Regions from separate parts of the Enterobacter sp. UPMP2052 genome, predicted to be linked through region 3. Evidence: predicted binding sites of a transcription regulator. Region 3 holds the regulator's gene; each other region holds the start of a gene.
What was found. Region 3 encodes PhoB, which activates phosphate uptake and scavenging genes when phosphate is short. Its sites were predicted from a motif close to CTGTCATAAAACTGNCNNAT; they were not measured.
Positions count from the first base shown of each region.

Region 1: a site for PhoB is predicted at 1,693-1,712, ahead of uvrB (excinuclease ABC subunit UvrB). Genes of this name have one in related genera too.
Region 2: a site for PhoB is predicted at 2,599-2,618, ahead of pstS (phosphate ABC transporter substrate-binding protein PstS). Genes of this name have one in related genera too.

Region 1 is NZ_JBSKJR010000001.1:1,947,015-1,953,577, reverse strand. Features, by position in the region: gene bioC (malonyl-ACP O-methyltransferase BioC) at 1-712, shown strand, start outside; gene bioD (dethiobiotin synthase) at 705-1,394, shown strand; gene uvrB (excinuclease ABC subunit UvrB) at 1,942-3,957, shown strand; gene yvcK (uridine diphosphate-N-acetylglucosamine-binding protein YvcK) at 4,047-4,955, opposite strand; molybdenum cofactor riboswitch at 5,182-5,316, shown strand; gene moaA (GTP 3',8-cyclase MoaA) at 5,304-6,293, shown strand; gene moaB (molybdenum cofactor biosynthesis protein B) at 6,318-6,563, shown strand, end outside.
Region 2 is NZ_JBSKJR010000020.1:5,564-12,126, forward strand. Features, by position in the region: gene pstA (phosphate ABC transporter permease PstA) at 1-382, opposite strand, end outside; gene pstC (phosphate ABC transporter permease PstC) at 382-1,341, opposite strand; gene pstS (phosphate ABC transporter substrate-binding protein PstS) at 1,470-2,510, opposite strand; gene ACWKX3_RS23515 (fimbrial protein) at 2,758-3,810, opposite strand; gene ACWKX3_RS23520 (fimbria/pilus outer membrane usher protein) at 3,820-6,339, opposite strand; gene ACWKX3_RS23525 (fimbrial chaperone) at 6,339-6,563, opposite strand, start outside.
Region 3 is NZ_JBSKJR010000002.1:74,152-80,714, forward strand. Features, by position in the region: gene sbcC (exonuclease subunit SbcC) at 1-814, opposite strand, end outside; gene sbcD (exonuclease subunit SbcD) at 811-2,016, opposite strand; gene phoB (phosphate response regulator transcription factor PhoB) at 2,202-2,891, shown strand; gene phoR (phosphate regulon sensor histidine kinase PhoR) at 2,913-4,208, shown strand; gene brnQ (branched-chain amino acid transporter carrier protein BrnQ) at 4,618-5,937, shown strand; gene proY (proline-specific permease ProY) at 6,018-6,563, shown strand, end outside.

The DNA.
Region 1 (6,563 bases), on a different contig from region 3:
GGCGGCGCAAAGCTACTCGCAGCACGATGAACTGCAGCGCCAGAGCGCACAAGGGCTGCTGGCCGCGCTGGGAGGCGGTCAATTTGCGCAGGTCCTGGATGCGGGATGCGGGCCGGGCGCGAACAGCCGCTACTGGCGGCAGGCGGGAAGCACGGTGACAGCGCTCGATCTTTCGGAGCAGATGCTCAACGAGGCGCGCCAGCAGCAGTCGGCTGACCGCTATCTGGTTGCCGATATTGAAGCCATCGCGCTGCCTGACGGGCAATTCGACCTGGTCTGGAGCCATCTGGCGGTGCAGTGGTGTAGCAGCCTGCCGCACGCGCTGGGGGAGCTTTATCGCGTGGCGAAACCAGGCGGCAAGGTGGCGTTTACCACCCTGCTCGACAGTTCTCTGCCGGAGCTTAATCAGGCCTGGAAAGCCGTGGACGATCGTCCGCACGCGAACCGCTTCCTGTCGCACGACGAGGTGCTGAGGGCGCTGGCAGGCTGGCGTTACCGAAGCAGGGTACAAACGGTCACGCTGGACTTCCGCGATGCCCTCAGCGCCATGCGCTCACTCAAGGGCATTGGCGCAACGCACCTGCACGCCGGGCGCGAGCAAAAACCGCTCACGCGCGGTCAGTTGCAGCGTCTGGGGCTGGCGTGGCCGCAGCAGCGGGGCGCGTTTCCGCTCTCTTATCAACTTTTTCATGGGATTATCGAACGTGACTGAACGCTATTTTGTGACCGGTACGGATACGGAAGTGGGCAAAACGGTTGCCAGCGCGGCACTGCTGCAGGCTGCCCGTCGGCTGGGGAAAAAGACCGCGGGGTTTAAGCCCGTGGCCTCTGGCAGCGAGATGACGCCGGAAGGCCTGCGTAACACCGACGCGCTGGCACTCCAGCGTAACAGCAGTATCGACCTGGCCTATGCGGCGGTGAATCCCTATACCTTCGCGGAGCCAACCTCACCGCACATCATCAGCGCGGACGAGGGGCGTCCGATTGCGTTTGACGTACTTTCGGCCGGGCTGCGTACCCTGGAAGAACAGGCGGACTGGGTGCTGGTGGAAGGGGCGGGCGGCTGGTTTACGCCACTCTCAGAGCAGCATACCTTTGCCGACTGGGTTGAGGCAGAGAGGCTGCCGGTAATTCTGGTGGTCGGCGTTAAGCTTGGCTGTATCAACCACGCGGTGTTGACCGCGCAGGCCGTGCAGCAGTCAGGCCTGCGTCTGGCTGGCTGGATCGCGAACGATGTGGTCGCACCGGGCAAACGTCATCCGGAGTATCTGGCGACGCTTAAGCGAATGCTGCCCGCGCCGTTTCTGGGGGAGATCCCGTGGCTCAGCGGCAACGCAGAAAATGCTGAAACCGGGAAATACCTTGACCTCAGCGCATTGCAGAAATGTGATTAAGATCTCGCCAGTCCATAAGGATAAACCTCGCGCTTGCGCGTCAAAAAAGGGTGATAAAATTTTTTTGCTGCCGCTTCGTGGGAAAAACCGGGACGTTGCCGAGCGGCAGTCTGTATGGGCTGCACGCAGTTATCCACTATTCCTGTGGATAACCTTGTGTATGAGAGTTAGAAAACACGCGATAAGCGAGAGAATACGCGGCTTAAGCCTGAATTGATGCGAAACGCGGCTTTCGGAAATATCCTCTGTTAATCAACTTGTTAGATAAAAGCAATTGCCGTCACTAAACTGTCATCCACTGCCATAAAACTTTCATTACGTAGCTTGACAAATGTTAAAAAAGGAAAATTTTTGGGGATAACCGCGAACGCTGGTGTTTTATCTCGTCCCTGTCGATATTTCGACCGGGTTTACGCTCATCATCCGGCTGCTATGCTAAATATCCTGACATGCTACTGGTTTTTCATCCAGTGTTTTTTACTGGCAATCCTGGCAACAAGGAGTAAAATTACACGTCTGCCGCTAAATCCGTCATCAGGTCGTTGCCATGAGTAAACCGTTCAAATTGAATTCCGCTTTCCGTCCATCGGGGGATCAGCCTGAGGCGATTCGCCGCCTGGAAGAGGGGCTGGAAGATGGGCTTGCACACCAGACGCTGCTGGGGGTGACCGGCTCGGGTAAAACCTTTACCGTCGCCAACGTGATTGCCGACCTGCAGCGCCCAACCATGGTGCTGGCACCCAACAAAACCCTCGCGGCACAGCTTTACGGCGAGATGAAAGAGTTCTTCCCGGAAAACGCGGTGGAGTATTTCGTCTCTTACTACGATTACTACCAGCCGGAAGCCTACGTTCCCAGCTCTGACACCTTTATCGAAAAAGATGCCTCGGTGAACGAACACATCGAACAGATGCGTCTGTCGGCCACCAAAGCGCTGCTTGAGCGGCGTGATGTGGTGGTGGTCGCGTCGGTCTCGGCCATCTACGGCCTGGGCGACCCGGATCTGTACCTGAAGATGATGCTTCACCTCACGGTGGGGATGATTATCGACCAGCGTGCGATCCTGCGCCGGCTGGCAGAGCTGCAGTACACCCGCAACGACCAGGCTTTCCAGCGCGGCACGTTCCGCGTGCGCGGCGAGGTAATTGATATCTTCCCGGCGGAATCGGACGACATGGCCCTGCGCGTGGAGCTGTTCGACGAAGAGGTTGAGCGGCTGTCGCTGTTCGACCCGCTGACGGGGCACATTGAATCAGTGATCCAACGCTTTACCGTCTACCCTAAAACGCACTACGTCACGCCGCGCGAGCGTATCGTGCAGGCGATGGAAGATATCAAGGCCGAACTGGCAGACCGGCGCAAGGTGCTGCTGGCGAACAACAAGCTGCTCGAAGAGCAGCGTTTAAGCCAGCGAACCCAGTTTGACCTGGAGATGATGAACGAGCTGGGCTACTGCTCCGGCATCGAAAACTACTCGCGCTACCTCTCCGGGCGCGGGCCGGGCGAAGCGCCGCCGACGCTGTTTGACTACCTTCCTGCGGATGGCCTGCTGGTGATCGACGAATCCCACGTCACCATCCCGCAAATCGGCGGGATGTATCGCGGCGACCGCGCGCGTAAAGAGACGCTGGTGGAGTATGGCTTCCGCCTACCGTCGGCGCTGGATAACCGCCCGATGAAGTTTGAAGAGTTTGAGGCCCTCGCGCCGCAAACCATCTACGTGTCGGCAACGCCGGGCAACTACGAGCTGGAAAAATCCGGCGAGGACGTGGTTGATCAGGTGGTGCGTCCGACCGGGCTGCTCGACCCGATTATCGAAGTGCGTCCTGTCGCCACCCAGGTGGACGATCTGCTCTCGGAGATCCGTCTCCGCTCCGCTATTAACGAGCGCGTACTGGTCACCACGCTGACCAAACGTATGGCCGAAGACCTGACCGAATATCTGGAAGAGCACGGCGAGAAGGTGCGGTATCTGCACTCGGACATCGATACCGTTGAGCGTATGGAGATCATCCGCGACCTGCGCCTTGGCGAGTTTGACGTGCTGGTGGGGATCAACCTTCTGCGAGAAGGCCTGGACATGCCGGAGGTGTCGCTGGTTGCGATACTTGACGCCGACAAAGAGGGCTTCCTGCGTTCTGAACGTTCACTCATTCAGACCATTGGCCGTGCCGCCCGTAACGTCAACGGTAAGGCCATTCTGTACGGCGATAAGATCACCCCGTCAATGGCGAAAGCGATTGGCGAAACGGAACGTCGCCGCGAGAAGCAGCAGCGCTACAACGAAGAGCACGGCATCACGCCTCAGGGTCTGAACAAGAAAGTGGTGGATATTCTGGCGCTGGGTCAGAACATTGCGAAGACCAAAACCAAAGGGCGCGGGAAAGCCCGTCCAGTGGTGGAGGAGGATACCGTCGCGCTGACGCCGAAAGCGTTGCAGCAGAAGATCCACGAGCTGGAAGGGCAGATGATGCAGCACGCGCAGAATCTGGAGTTCGAGGAGGCCGCGCAAATCCGCGACCAGCTGCATCAGCTGAGGGATCTGTTCATCGCGGCATCGTAAGTGGTTTTTGCCCGGTGGCGCTGCGCTTACCGGGCCTACTTTTTTCCCCCTCTCCCTGTGGGTGAGGGCATCAGGCCGCAAAAACGTACCTAACCTAACGCCTGAATCGCCTTCTCCAGCGCGTCACGCAACAGGTGGCGGTCGTGGCGATATTTGATATCGCTCGCCTCCAGCGGCTCCTGCACCACCACGCGATCGCCAATGCCGGAGATATCCACTTTTGGTCCCACCACCACGCCGTCGATGATTTTCTTGCCGACGTACTGCTCCATCAGATCCAGTTTGTCCCCCAGCGACAGGCTCGCAGCCGCCGGACTGAGTTCGCGGCCTAAGTTACCGATATACACCATCGGTGCGGGCGTTCTGCGCAGCGCCTGGGCCAGCTCCTTCACCAGTAACAGCGGCATCAGGCTGGTGTAAAAACTGCCGGGGCCAATCAGGATAAGATCCGCTTCGCCAATCGCCTCGACGGCTTCCCGCGTGGCTGGCACGCTGGGGTAGGTCATGAGCTCTTTTGGCGGCAGCAGAAGCTGGTCGATATTCACTTCGCCATACACTTCATGTCCTTCGGCATCGATCGCCATTAAATCGACCGGTTGCTCTGACATGGGGATCAGAAACGCATCCACTTTCAGCAGATTACGAATCAAATTGATCGCTTCGAGAGGGCGCACGCTCAGGTGGTCCAGCGCCTTTAACATCAGGTTTCCGAGGTTATGCCCCGAAAGCTCGCCATTTCCACCAAAACGGTACTCAAACATGGCGGACGCCACGCTGGGTTCGGTGATTAACTGATTCAGACAGTTGCGCATATCGCCCCAGGCAATCCCGCCTTCCGCACGGCGGATCCGGCCCGTCGAGCCTCCGTTATCCGTCGTTGTCACTATCCCTGTCAGCCGCGAGCCGAGTGAGGATAATGAGGACATGACCCTGCCCAGGCCATGGCCTCCGCCCAGAGCGACCACCCGGTCAAGATCGGCAAAAGTGCGATTGCGCATTTATTTTCCTTATGAGGTTCTGACCGCGTAACAGTAACCCAACTACCCCGAAAAGACGATTGCTGACCCGATGCATAATGACGTAAATCAATGCGAAATTGCGGTTTTTAGGTATTCTGTCGTTAAAATGCACGATCGTGACGTTATGTAGAGAATTATATAGCGAAAAGCGATAATGGCGAAGTGGTGATTTACGCGCTACTATCGCCTTAACCACGTTTTCAAATTTGAAAACATACACTCTAGCCTTAGCGCCTGTGTCGAACAGATATGGCGCTCTGGCCGTGGCGGATTGCCACCAGGGTACAGAAAGAAATGACTGTGCCTCCCGTATCTGGAAAGGTGTACATGGCTTCACAACTTACTGATGCTTTCGCGCGTAAGTTTTTCTACTTACGTCTGTCGATTACCGATGTGTGCAACTTCCGTTGCACCTACTGTCTGCCTGACGGCTACAAGCCGGGCAGCGTCACCAATAACGGTTTTCTCTCCGTCGATGAAGTGCGTCGCGTTACGCGCGCGTTCTCAGAACTCGGTACTGAAAAAGTCCGTCTGACCGGCGGCGAGCCTTCTCTGCGTCGCGATTTTCCCGACATCATTGCCGCCGTGCGCGAAAATGAGCGCATCCGGCAAATTGCCGTGACCACTAACGGCTACCGTATGGCCCGTGACGTGGCGGCCTGGCGCGATGCGGGCCTGACGGCGATTAACGTCAGCGTGGACAGCCTCGACGCGCGCCAGTTTCACGCCATCACCGGACAGGACAAGTTCCGTCAGGTTATGGACGGCATTGACGCGGCGTTTGCAGCCGGTTTCGATAAAGTCAAAGTCAACACGGTTCTGATGCGTGATGTGAACCATCACCAGCTGGACACCTTCCTGGCGTGGATCAAACCGCGCCGCATTCAACTGCGTTTTATTGAGCTGATGGAAACCGGCGAAGGCAGCGAACTGTTCCGCCGCCATCATATTTCCGGCATGGTGCTGCGCGACGCGCTGCTGCGACGCGGCTGGATCCACCAGATCCGCCAGCGCAGCGATGGCCCGGCGCAGGTCTTTTGTCACCCCGATTACGAAGGGGAAATAGGGCTTATCATGCCGTATGAAAAAGACTTCTGCGCCAGCTGCAACCGCCTGCGCGTCTCGTCCATCGGCAAACTGCATTTGTGCCTGTTCGGCGACGGCGGTGTGGATCTGCGCGATCTGCTGGAGAACGATGCTCAGCAGGAGGCGCTTGAAGCGCGTATTTCTGAGGCGCTAACGCACAAAAAGCAGACCCACTTCCTGCATCAGGGCAACACCGGTATTACTCAGAACCTGTCCTACATTGGCGGGTAATCAGCTTTAAGAAGGAACCAGAAGATGAGTCAGGTAAGCGCAGAATTTATCCCGACACGCATTGCCATTCTTACCGTTTCCGAGCGCCGTGGCGAAGAGGACGACACCTCCGGCCACTGGCTGCGCGACGCGGCGCACGACGCCGGGCACCAGATCGTGGATAAAGCCATTGTGAAAGAGAACCGCTACGCCATTCGCGCGCAGGTGTCACAGTGGATCGCCAGCGATGAAGTGCAGGTGGTGCTGATTACCGGCGGCACCGGTTTTACC
Region 2 (6,563 bases), on a different contig from region 3:
GGATGTCATTGATGAAGCGAATGACTTCAGCCAGCCAGGATTTGCGGCCATACTCCGCCAGATAAATCCCCGCCATGATGCCCAGCGGCGTACCAAAGACCGTCGCCCAGAGGGTCAGCAGGCCGCTGCCCGCCAGGGCGTTTGCCAGACCACCGCCCGCCGTATTGGGCGGCGGCGTCATTTCGGTGAACAACGCCAGAGACATGCCGTCGATGCCGCGGGTAATGGTCGACATCAGGATCCAGATCAGCCAGAACAGGCCGAACGCCATCGTCGCCATGGAGAGCGTCAGCGCAATACGGTTTTTGAAGCGGCGCTTCGCCTGCATTTTGCGGCGGGATTCTGCCAGCGCTGGGCTGCTTTGCATTTCGAGCGTTGCCATTAGCGTGCCCCCTCATTTTTAGCGAGACGCATAATCATCAGCTTGGAAATCGCCAGAACGATGAAGGTGATAACAAACAGGATCAGCCCCAGCTCCATCAGCGCCGCCACGTGCAGCCCGGATTCGGCTTCGGCGAATTCGTTTGCCAGCGCAGAGGTAATGCTGTTACCCGGCATGAACAGCGATACGCTGTCGAGCTGGTAGGTGTTACCGATAATAAAGGTGACCGCCATGGTTTCACCCAGCGCGCGGCCCAGGCCCAGCATAATGCCGCCGATGACACCATTTTTGGTGAACGGAAGAACGATGCGCCAGATGACTTCCCAGGTGGTGCAGCCGATGCCGTAGGCCGACTCTTTCATCATCACCGGGGTTTGCTCGAAGACATCGCGCATTACCGCCGCAATGTACGGAATAATCATGATGGCGAGGATCACGCCTGCCGCCAGAATACCGATACCAAACGCCGGGCCAGCGAACAGGGCACCAACAAACGGGATGGTGGAGAGAACGTTGCCGACCGGCTCCTGGAAGTAGGTCGCGAACAGCGGCGCAAAGATAAACAGGCCCCACATGCCGTACACGATACTGGGGATCGCGGCCAGCAGTTCAATGGCGATACCCAGCGGACGACGCAGCCAGCCTGGCGCCAGCTCCGTCAGGAACAGGGCGATACCAAAGCTCACCGGAACCGCAATCAGCAGGGCGATAAACGAGGTCACCAGCGTGCCGTAAATCGGCACCAGCGCACCGTAGATGTCGTTTGGCGCATCCCACTCTTTGGTCCACAGGAAGGAGAAACCGAATTTCTGGATGCTCGGCCATGAGGAGAAAATCAGAGACACGATAATGCCGCCCAGCAGCAATAGCACAATCAGCGCAGCCAGTCTGACCAGCGCGCTGAAAATCATGTCACCTTTTTTACCCGGAGGGTTAAATACAGGCTTGGTTGCAGCCATAAATTACTCTTCTGTTTGAAACGTCTTACGAATATGCCCGGTGGCGCTAACGCTTACCGGGCCTACAGGTGGAGCCGTAGGACGGGATAGCGTTAGCGCCACCCGCCATCTTCGTCAAAAATATCCTGTTAGTACAGCGCTTTACCGCTGCTGTCTTTCACGTTGGTTTTCCATGCAGCACGAATCTGCTCAACCACGCTGTCCGGCAGGCTGGCGTAATCCAGATCGTTCGCCTGTTTGCCGCCGTTTTTGTATGCCCAGTCGAAGAACTTCAGCACTTCAGCACCCTGCTCAGGTTTCTTCTGATCTTTGTGGACCAGAATGAAGGTGGTAGAGGTGATTGGCCAGGCGTCATCGCCTTTCTGGTTCGTCAGATCCTGAGCGAAGGATTTGCTCCAGTCAGCGCCTTTCGCGGCGTTAGCGAAGTTCTCTTCGGTCGGGCTAACCGGTTTGCCGTCCGCAGACATCAGTTTGGTATAGGCCAGGTTATTCTGCTTCGCGTAAGCGTACTCTACGTAACCGATGGAGCCCGGCAGACGCTGGACGAACGCGGCGATACCGTCGTTACCTTTGCCGCCCAGACCGGTTGGCCAGTTAACGGTAGAACCAGAACCGACTTTCGATTTCCACTCTTCGTTCACTTTCGCCAGGTAGCTGGTGAAGACGAAGGAGGTACCGGAACCGTCAGCACGACGCACCACGGCGATGTTCTGCGAAGGCAGTTTTACGCCCGGGTTCAGTTTGGTGATGGCTTCGTCATCCCATTTTTTGATTTTGCCGAGGTAGATATCACCCAGGGTTTTACCGTCCAGCACCAGCTCGCCAGACTTCAGGCCCGGGATATTCACCGCCAGCACCACGCCGCCAATCACGGTCGGGAACTGGAACAGGCCTTCCTGCGCCAGCTTGTCATCAGACAGCGGAGCATCGGACGCGCCGAAATCGACGGTGTTTGCGGTAATTTGTTTTACGCCACCGGAGGAGCCGATACCCTGATAGTTAACCTTGTTGCCGGTTTCTTTCTGGTAGGTATCCGCCCATTTGGCATACACCGGCGCAGGGAAGGTTGCACCCGCGCCTGTCAGGCTTGCTGCTGCAAAGGCAGAGAAAGCGCTCAGAGATAAGGTCGCGGCGACAACAGTTGCGACAGTGGTACGCATAACTTTCATAATGTCTCCTGCAAGGATTTCGTAAATCATTGTTTAAGTGGCTACGATGAGCAAAATAGGACAAACAGGTGACAGATAAATGTACGAAATATGACAGTTTTATGACAATGGAAAACGCATGTTTAACACGATGAAAAATAACAGTATTAATTCATGGCGCGGTCATTTTTTTGTCATATTTTTTTGAGAGACGGTAACGCTGAGAGGACAAATATGACAACGGCTGTCATAAACAGCCGTTGAGACATCAGTTGATGATTTCTATCGTGAGCGTCGCCGTTGCGGAGAACGGCCCCGGCTGAGGTTTGGCCCCGGTGGCGCTGGCTGGCGCACCTGAAAAAGTGAGCGTGCCCTGCATATCACCCAGTGTCTCGGGGGATTGCGTCGTTTCAGCCGCAAGTTCCCCGCCGTTAACATTCACTTCTTTGTCCCGCTTATCGTAAATTTTAATGCCGACATCCGGATTATTTGTCGCAACCATGGTGCCATCCGGGCTTGAGCCAGAGGCCTGTATCGTGGCCCCGAGTAGGTCGAGAGTAAACATATTTGAGCATTTAATATTCACTTTCCGCGTGATCTTATGCCGCTTCAACGCCTCGCCTTTTACAGAGGGAAACTCGGAAGCGAGGATTTTTTTGAAATCAAACATAATCGTCTGGCCTTCGTCTATTTCACAGGTTTGCGGAACCGTTAATGACCCTTCAACGATCACGTCAGAAATCACTTCATGCGAAACAGTAACAGGATCGATGGTGGCATAGATATTAGCCATAACCGTTCTCGGTATATTGACGACGCCCGTAAAATGCCTTTTGACGTATAAATAGATAATACCCGAGCCGCCGCTGTAAAAGGTGGTGGCTGAACTGATGCCGTCATGGCATCCGTAGTGCCCCCCCGTGTCATTAGGCATATGATCGAAGGGCACTGACACGTAGCCTTTTCCAAGAACGTAAACAATCAGGCCAATATCAAGCTGGGCGTTGAGATCGTAAAAATGCACGTTTCGTCTAACGGCAGTAGGCTTTAAGGAAGGATTAACGATACTGGTGATATAGGCATATTTATAGGTCTCGTTTTTTCCCGTCAGACAGTAGCACGTGCCTTTAAATGACAGTGTCCCGTTATCGATCATGATGTCTTCGAACATTCCGACAGAACTTGAAGTCCAACTGAGCTGTTTATTAAACTGGAAGTTATTGTGGTAAACGCCGTTATCCGGCACGCAGTACCCCGTCGGCGCGGACCGCGCAAAAAAAGCGGCAAAAAAAAGGGCTAAAAGCCAGAAGCGTGATTTCATTTTTATCCTTTATCGACAAATGACGGGAAGCTGGACAAGCCCAAAATCGGGTTGCTGGTGGATGACGTAATCGGCCCGGCAGATCTTGCCGTCGCTCAGGGTGAGGGTGAACTGACCGGTTTCCGGCATCCCTGCAAGGTAGAGTTCACCCCCATCGCCCACGATGCCCGTCACGCTGCCGGTAGGTAGCGTTGCGGTGCCCATCGCACCGAAGGGGGCTGGTTTGCCACTGGCCAGCGCAACGTTAAACAAAACCCGGTAGCCGATGTGCGTGACAAACTCAGCCTTAACCACCGCGCCGCGCGTGGGCACAAGCTGCTGTACGCTTTTCTCAAGCTCGATATTGCCGGACGTGAAGTCATTATTGCCAAGCGCGATACGGTTTTCGTCGTAAGGCGATAGCTGCGTTTTAACGGTATAACCGCGCCAGTCGGTCGCTACTCCATTTTCGTTATCAACAGACAGCCCGGCCGCTCCCGGCGCTTTTATCAGCGCCACGGTTTCGCCCATCTCCTGGGAGAAGGTGATCCCCTCAGAGTGGACCAGCACGCCGCCGCTGACGCCGTAGTTCACGCTTTGGCTTTCATCGCTCCAGGCATAGTTTGCCTTCATGGAACCATACGAAGCATCCCAGTTCAGGCCAGCGTTTCCGCCTGCGTTAGCGTTGTTTTCGTAATATGACTGCTGCAGGTTCCAGCTCAGGTTGTTATCTTCGAGCACGTTGCCGTTTAGCCCCACCTGGTGGGACGGGCTGCTGTGGCCGCTGTGAGCGTAGCTGTAGTTGGCGTAACTGTGCGGCAACCAGTCTGATAAGGGCAACGAGACGGAGAGCATAATCACATGCTCGCTTTCATCCTCATGCTGCCACTCTCCCACGCTGCTGCCCGCCGTATCGGTGTAGTTCCATGACAGGTTCCACACAATTTGCCGCCAGCTGTTGCTGTAGCCCACCTGAATCAGGCGCTCAACGTCATCCGTTTGCCAGTATTGCTCCCGGCTCAGCGTCAGATAAATGTTGCCGTAACTTTCCGTAAACGGCTGGGTCCAGGTGCCTTCAAGCCGGCTGCGACGGTTGCCCGTTTGCCAGAAGCTGTCGCTGTCGCCGTTACGCGAGGCCCATTCATCCAGCGTATAGAAGCCTTCCGTCGAATAGCGATAGCCAACGATACGCAGGCTGGTATTACTGACATCAAAGGTTTTGGAGTACAGAAAACGCCAGGATTGCCCCTGCGTTTGGTCGTCGGAAAAGCGTGAGTCAGCGTGGGTCACATCGATCGACACCGCGCCGATTTCGCCCAAATCTTTACCAAGGCCCGCCGCAAAGGCGGAATAATCTTCCGCCAGCTGGGTTCCGCCGTAGAGCGTCATCCCCCAGGGCATACCGCGCAGCATCTGCGCCTGCATCACGTCAGGTGAAAAACGATTATCGTTGCGATACTCGCCGACGCTGATATCCACATCCGTTTGGCCTTCGCGACGCAATATCGCCAGGGAAGCGTAAGGCTGCACAAAATGTTGTTCGCTGCCGTCTTCCTCTTTGATGGTGACGTCGAGGTCGCCGCCGCTGGAGGTGGTATTGAGATCGGTCAGCGCAAACGGCCCCTGCGGCACTGCCGACTGGTAAATCATGTATCCATTCTGGCGGATCGTCACCACGGCGTTCGATTTCGCCACGCCGCGAACGATGGGGGCAAACCCATTCATGCTGTCTGGCAGCATGTCGTTATCCGTATAAAGACGCACGCCACGGATCTGCGCGCTGTCAAAGAGGTCGTTCGCGGTCCAGGTGTCGCCTACCATAAACTGGCTGCGCAACGGTGCGATATCATGCTGTAAGTAAGTGCTTACTGAATGATAACTTCCGTGGCTGTTAACGGCATTGAGTGCACTGTAGTTGCGAAGCCGCCAGCCCCCCAGATTGATGCCGCTGCGCAGGTTAAGGTAGTAGAGATCGTCGCTGTTATAGTCTGACTTCAGGGTCTGCATGGTGGAAAAGTCATAGTTGAGCATCAGCGCATTGATGCCCTGATCCCAGCGCGACGGTGGAATGGCATCCCGAACCGACGCATCAAGATAGATTTGTGGCACAGAGACGTTAAGCGCCAGCTTTTCACCGTCGAATATCCATGCCGACCCCGGCAGCTCGGGGACGGCTTCACAGCGTTCGGCGTTGACGCGATCTAATGCTTTGATTGCGTCAACCTTCACCCCGAACCCGCTCAGCGTATTTTTTAAATCCGTGAAGCAAGGCGCAAGATCGCTCTGTTCATCTTTTCGCGAAAAAAGCACCTCGCGGCGCTCGACGAAACGGTCGTTGACATAGATATCGACTTTATATGTCCCCTCAGGAAGCGTGTGGGGGCGGTCAAACTGGCTAATGTCGATATCAACGGGCTGATCCAACTCCAGCAAACGGGTATTGAATAAGGCCTCTTTGGCAGAAACCAGATGCGGATAGCCCGCCCACACGGCGATAAGCGGTAAAAAAGACAAACGAGAAAGCTTCAACGTATACCGTCCCATCTGCATTAAAGAGGTTGCCTGATAGCGTCGCTGATTGCGCCATAATCACTGATACAGTGCCATGTGAGGGTCTTTCCCAATGCGTCTGCGGGTAAGGCTATCTGTAGCGTGTCGAACGGTTTAATCATTGCCAGCTCAAGCGGTTTACCATCCACCGCAACGTCAATCACATTGATATGAATCGGCGTTGGATTGGTCACCACCAGCATTTTTCCCTGTCGCTGCCATTT
Region 3 (6,563 bases):
CCTGCTGCGCCTGCTGCTGCGAAGCGGCGGCGCGCTGCTGTTCACGAATCAGCTCGTCGCTGCGCGTCAGCCACTGGAACGCTTTCTGGTGGCTTTGCTGCTCTGCCAGCAGGGTTTTCTCTTCGTCAGTAAGCACCTGCAAACTTTGCTGCAACTGCTGCTGTTGCTCTTCGCTTAACAGCACGACGCCCGCAGCCTGCGCTTCACACTTTTCCAGCGCGCTGCGGGCGGCTTTGTGCTTCTCAAACACCATGGCCGAAATCTGCCCGTAGATCTCGGTGCCGGTCAGCTCCTCCAGCAGCTCGGCGCGATCGCTCGGCTTAGCATTAAGAAACGCGGCGAATTGCCCCTGAGAGAGCAGCATTGAGCGGGTAAAGCGGCCATAGTCCAGCCCGGTGAGCGCGGCGGTTTGTTCCAGCTTATCCGTCACTTTATCGGCGAGAATTTTGCCGTCTTCGCAGCGCGCCAGTTCCACGCGCGGAGCCTGTAAGTTCCCGTCCGGCTGATTGCGCGCGCGGTTCTGGCTCCAGAACGCGCGGTAGGCGATGCCTTTGACCTCGAATTCCACCTCTGCCAGGCACTCGGCGGTGTCGCGCGTCATCAGGTCGTTTTGCGCCTGAGACACTTTTTGCAGGCGCGGCGTTTCGTGGTACAGCGCCAGACAAATAGCGTCGAGAAGGGTAGTTTTGCCTGCACCGGTAGCACCGGTAATGGCAAACAGCCCGTTGCTGGCGAAAGGCTCAGCGGTAAAATCGATTTTCCACTCGCCCTTGAGCGAGTTGAGGTTTTTCAGACGCAGGCTGAGAATTTTCATGCGCTTTCTTCCTCGTCATGCAGGGTGTGCAGAGTCTGAACAAACAGCTCGTTGAGCCTTGTGCGTTTGTCATCGTCCAGCTCTTCATGCGCAAGCCGCCGCTCGAAGACCTCTTCCACTCGGAGTTCGCTAAGCGTTTCGCGCCGGGCACCTGAGAGAAGTTTCTCGCGCTGCTCGCGGCTGCGGCGTACCAGCAACACTTCGACGGGAAGATCTTCCGTCAGCGCCTGAATTTTACGCTGCATATCGTGCAGGTAGTCGTCGGTGGTGATTTCGATATCCAGCCAGACGGGCGGGTTAAGCGCTGCGCCGCGCCACTGCTCAAGCTGGGCGGTAATGGCGGCCAGATCGCCCTTCAGGACCGCCAGCGGCTGGGTGACAGGGACTTCCAGCGGCTCAACGGCGCTGAGTTTGCCGTGGGTGAAGCTCACCAGATGCACGCATTTCGCCTTGCCCGTTTCGTCAAAACTGAGCGGAATGGGCGAGCCACAGTAGCGGATGTGTTCGCAGCCGCCAATCACCTGCGCGCGGTGAATGTGCCCAAGGGCGATGTAGTCGGCAGGCGGGAAGTTTTGCGCCGGGAAAGCGTCCAGGGTGCCGATATAGATCTCGCGAACCGCGTCACTTTTACTGGCTCCGACGGTGGTCAAATGGCCGGTGGCAATAACGGGAAGAGGTTGTTCACCGCGCAGGGTGCAGGCCTGTGCGTGTTGCTGGTGATAATAGTCGGTGATGGCCTGCAATAAATGCTTCTGCTTTTCGCTGCCGGAAAGGCCGGCCTGGCTTTGAACGATATCCCGCGGGCGTAAAAACGGGATTGGGCACAGCACTGCCCCCGGCGTGCCGTCGCGTTTGTTCAGGATCTGCGGCGCGTGCCCGGCACTCGCCACCACGGTCGTGTTGAGGAACGCCAAAATATCGCGGGATTCATTCAACGTGGCGACGGAGTCATGGTTGCCCGCGACAATCACCAGATGACAGCCGGTTTGCTGCAGGTTGACCACAAAGCGGTTATACAACTCGCGCGCATAGCTCGGCGGCTGTCCGGTATCAAAAATATCGCCTGCCACGATAATTGCGTCGACCTCCTGCAACCGGGCCGTCTCCAGCAGCCAGTTCAGAAACGCTTCATGTTCAGCGGCGCGGCTTTTGCTGTAAAAATTTTGACCCAGATGCCAGTCCGAGGTGTGAAGTATGCGCATATCAGATCCGTGGCGAAAAAAGATGGGGGGATTATAAACTTTCAGGGAACGGAAAATAACCGCTGTAATAAAACAACAGTTTGCCATTGATGATGGTAATGTTTTTCATAAATCTGTCATAAATCTGACGCATAATGGCGCCGAATTACAACATGTAACTTAAATAAGACAAAACAGGGCAAAGTATGGCGAGACGTATTCTGGTCGTAGAAGATGAAGCTCCGATTCGTGAAATGGTGTGCTTCGTGCTCGAACAAAACGGTTTCCAGCCGATTGAAGCGGAAGATTATGACAGCGCGGTGAATCAGCTGAATGAACCCTGGCCCGACTTGATCCTGCTGGACTGGATGCTGCCCGGCGGCTCCGGCCTGCAGTTTATCAAACACATTAAACGTGAAGCGATGACCCGCGATATTCCGGTGGTTATGCTGACGGCGCGCGGTGAAGAAGAGGATCGCGTTCGCGGTCTGGAAACCGGCGCGGATGATTACATTACCAAGCCGTTCTCCCCGAAGGAGCTGGTTGCCCGCATCAAAGCCGTGATGCGCCGTATTTCGCCGATGGCGGTGGAAGAGGTGATTGAGATGCAGGGCCTGAGCCTTGACCCGACCTCGCACCGCGTCATGACCGGCGAAAATCCTCTCGACATGGGGCCGACCGAATTTAAGCTCCTGCACTTCTTTATGACCCATCCGGAGCGCGTCTACAGCCGCGAACAGTTGCTGAATAACGTCTGGGGAACTAACGTCTATGTCGAAGACCGAACGGTTGACGTCCATATTCGCCGCCTGCGTAAAGCGCTGGAACTGAGCGGCCACGATCGCATGGTGCAGACGGTCCGCGGCACGGGTTATCGTTTTTCGACCCGTTTCTGAACAATGACAGGAGTGTGACGCGTGCTGGAACGTCTGTCATGGAAAAGGCTCGTCTTTGAACTGATCTTATGCTGTATTCCGGCCTTCATTCTGGGGGCTATTTTTGGCTATCTGCCGTGGTTTTTACTGGCCGCGGTGACCGGACTGCTGATCTGGCATTTCTGGAATCTGCTGCGCCTCTCCTGGTGGCTGTGGGTGGACAGAAGTATGACCCCTCCGCCGGGAAGCGGAAGCTGGGAGCCGCTGCTGTACGGCCTGCACCAGATGCAGATGCGTAATAAAAAGCGCCGCCGCGAGCTGGGCAGCCTGATAAAACGCTTTCGCAGCGGCGCAGAATCGCTTCCGGATGCGGTTATTTTAACCACCGAAGAGGGGACCATCTTCTGGTGTAACGGCCTGGCGCAACAGCTGCTCGGCCTGCGCTGGCCGGATGACAATGGCCAGAATATCCTTAACCTTCTGCGTTATCCCGAGTTCACGCTGTACCTCAAAAAGCGTGACTTTACCCGCCCGCACGATCTGAAGCTCAACAATGGCCGTCATCTTGAGATCCGCGTGATGCCCTACAGCGATCGGCAGTGGCTGATGGTGGCGCGCGACGTGACCCAGATGCACCAGCTGGAAGGGGCGCGCCGCAACTTCTTCGCCAACGTTAGCCACGAACTGCGCACGCCGCTGACGGTGCTGCAGGGCTATCTGGAGATGATGCAGGAGCAAACGCTGGAAGGAGCACCGCGCGAGAAAGCCCTGCACACCATGCGCGAGCAGACGCACCGGATGGAAGGGCTGGTGAAGCAGCTACTGACGCTCTCGAAAATCGAAGCGGCTCCGTCGCTGGCGCTCACTGACACCATTGACGTGCCGATGATGCTGCGCGTGGTGGAGCGTGAAGCACAGACGTTAAGCCATAAGAAACACACCTTCAACTTTGAGGTGGATAACAGCCTCAAAGTGCTCGGCAGCGAGGATGAACTGCGCAGCGCCATCTCCAACCTGGTCTATAACGCGGTGAACCACACGCCGGAGGGAACGCATATCGTAGTGCGCTGGCAGCCTACCCCGGCGGGGGCTGAGTTCAGCGTCGAGGATAACGGTCCGGGCATTGCGCCGGAGCACCTTCCGCGCCTGACCGAGCGTTTTTACCGTGTGGATAAAGCGCGCTCACGCCAGACCGGGGGCAGCGGTCTTGGACTGGCGATTGTGAAACATGCGGTGAATCACCACGAAAGCCGTCTTGATATTCAGAGTACGCCGGGCAAAGGAACCCGTTTCAGTTTCGTCATGCCGGAACGATTGATTGCCAAAAAGATCGCCTGACGGCGGGCGTGTCATTTTACCTTTCCACGGGTCAGCGTATGCTGGCCCGTTTGCTTTGCAGTCAAGCGAAACGCGGGTGAATATTATACGGCTGTTGTTTTTTTGTTCGCATGATTAGCCATGGGTTTTTCCTGAATATGGCGTATCGTGCTGCCTTGAATTTCTATGCTGGTATATTGTTCTGGTTTTACGATCCCTCCTTGCCTTTAAACGTTATAAGCGTTTAAATTGCCCCCCATATACTGTCAGACCGACTGTATTTGCGTGGTAAATCGAAAAACTATTCTTCGCCACGCCAGGACGGGAGCATATCCCGCTGAAATTGAGCAAATTTTCCGCTGTATCGTCCCGCGAGGGATGGCGAAAATCTCAACGTTTTCAACACCACATCCACAGGCAGTAAGGTTCTATGACCCATCACTTAAAATCGCGTGACATCATCGCGCTGGGCTTTATGACATTTGCGCTGTTCGTTGGCGCAGGCAACATCATTTTCCCTCCTATGGTTGGTTTACAGGCGGGTGAACACGTCTGGACCGCCGCGTTTGGCTTCCTGATTACTGCCGTGGGGCTGCCGGTGCTTACCGTGGTCGCGCTGGCGAAAGTGGGTGGCGGCGTCGATAGCCTCAGCACGCCAATTGGCAAAGTGGCGGGCGTCCTGCTGGCGACCGTCTGCTATCTGGCCGTTGGCCCGCTGTTTGCGACCCCGCGTACCGCGACCGTCTCCTTCGAAGTGGGGATTGCTCCGCTGACCGGTGACGGCGCGATGCCGCTGTTTATCTACAGCCTGGTTTATTTTGCCATCGTGATTCTGGTTTCCCTCTATCCGGGCAAACTGCTGGATACCGTGGGTAACTTCCTGGCTCCGCTGAAAATCATTGCGCTGATCGTGCTGGCCGTTGCCGCCATCATCTGGCCGGCGGGGCCTATCAGCCACGCGATGGATGCCTACCAGAACGCAGCCTTCTCTAACGGCTTTGTAAACGGCTATCTGACGATGGATACGCTGGGTGCGATGGTCTTCGGTATTGTTATCGTGAATGCCGCGCGTTCTCGCGGCGTGACCGAAGCGCGCCTGTTGACCCGCTACACCATCTGGGCTGGCCTGATGGCCGGTGTGGGTCTGACGCTGCTGTATCTGGCGCTGTTCCGCCTGGGGTCCGATAGCGCAACGCTGGTTGATCAGAATGCCAACGGTGCGGCGATCCTGCATGCTTACGTTCAGCACACCTTTGGTGGTGCGGGCAGCATGCTGCTGGCGGTACTGATCTTCCTGGCGTGTCTGGTGACCGCGGTTGGCCTGACCTGCGCCTGTGCGGAGTTCTTTGCTCAGTATCTGCCGCTCTCTTACCGCACGCTGGTCTTTATCCTTGGCATCTTCTCCATGGCGGTATCCAACCTGGGGCTGAGCCACCTGATTCAAATCTCTATTCCGGTGCTGACGGCCATCTATCCGCCGTGCATCGTGCTGGTGGTGCTGAGCTTTACCCGTCCATGGTGGAACAACTCCTCGCGAATTATTGCGCCGGCCATGTTTATCAGCCTGATTTTTGGTATCCTTGACGGGATTAAAGCATCGGCATTCAGTGAAGTGCTGCCTGGCTGGACACAGCGTCTGCCGCTGTCCGAGCAAGGTCTGGCCTGGCTGCTGCCTACCGTTGTCGCGCTGGTTCTGGCTATTGTCTGGGACCGTGCAGCAGGGCGTCAGGTAACATCGAACGCCCATTAATCAACGGCAACAAAGTGTTTAACCACGGGGCTTAAGGCCCCGTGGTTTTTTGTTTTTTCGTGTTGAATGGCAAGACTTAAATGGAAAGCACTAACAAACTTAAACGTGGACTGAGCACTCGCCACATCCGCTTTATGGCGCTGGGCTCTGCTATCGGTACCGGTCTTTTTTATGGCTCGGCAGATGCCATCAAAATGGCCGGTCCCAGCGTGCTGCTGGCCTATATCATCGGCGGCGTGGCGGCCTACATCATTATGCGCGCGCTCGGGGAGATGTCGGTTCATAATCCGTCCGCCAGCTCCTTCTCGCGTTATGCTCAGGAAAACCTCGGCCCACTGGCGGGCTTCATTACCGGGTGGACCTACTGCTTTGAAATCCTGATAGTGGCAATTGCCGACGTCACGGCGTTTGGGATCTATATGGGCGTCTGGTTCCCCGCCGTCCCGCACTGGATATGGGTGCTGAGCGTCGTGCTGATCATCTGCGCCGTGAATCTGATGAGCGTGAAGGTGTTTGGCGAACTGGAGTTCTGGTTCTCCTTCTTCAAAGTCGCGACCATCATCATCATGATCCTCGCCGGTTTCGGCATTATCATCTGGGGTATTGGTAACGGCGGGCAGCCGACC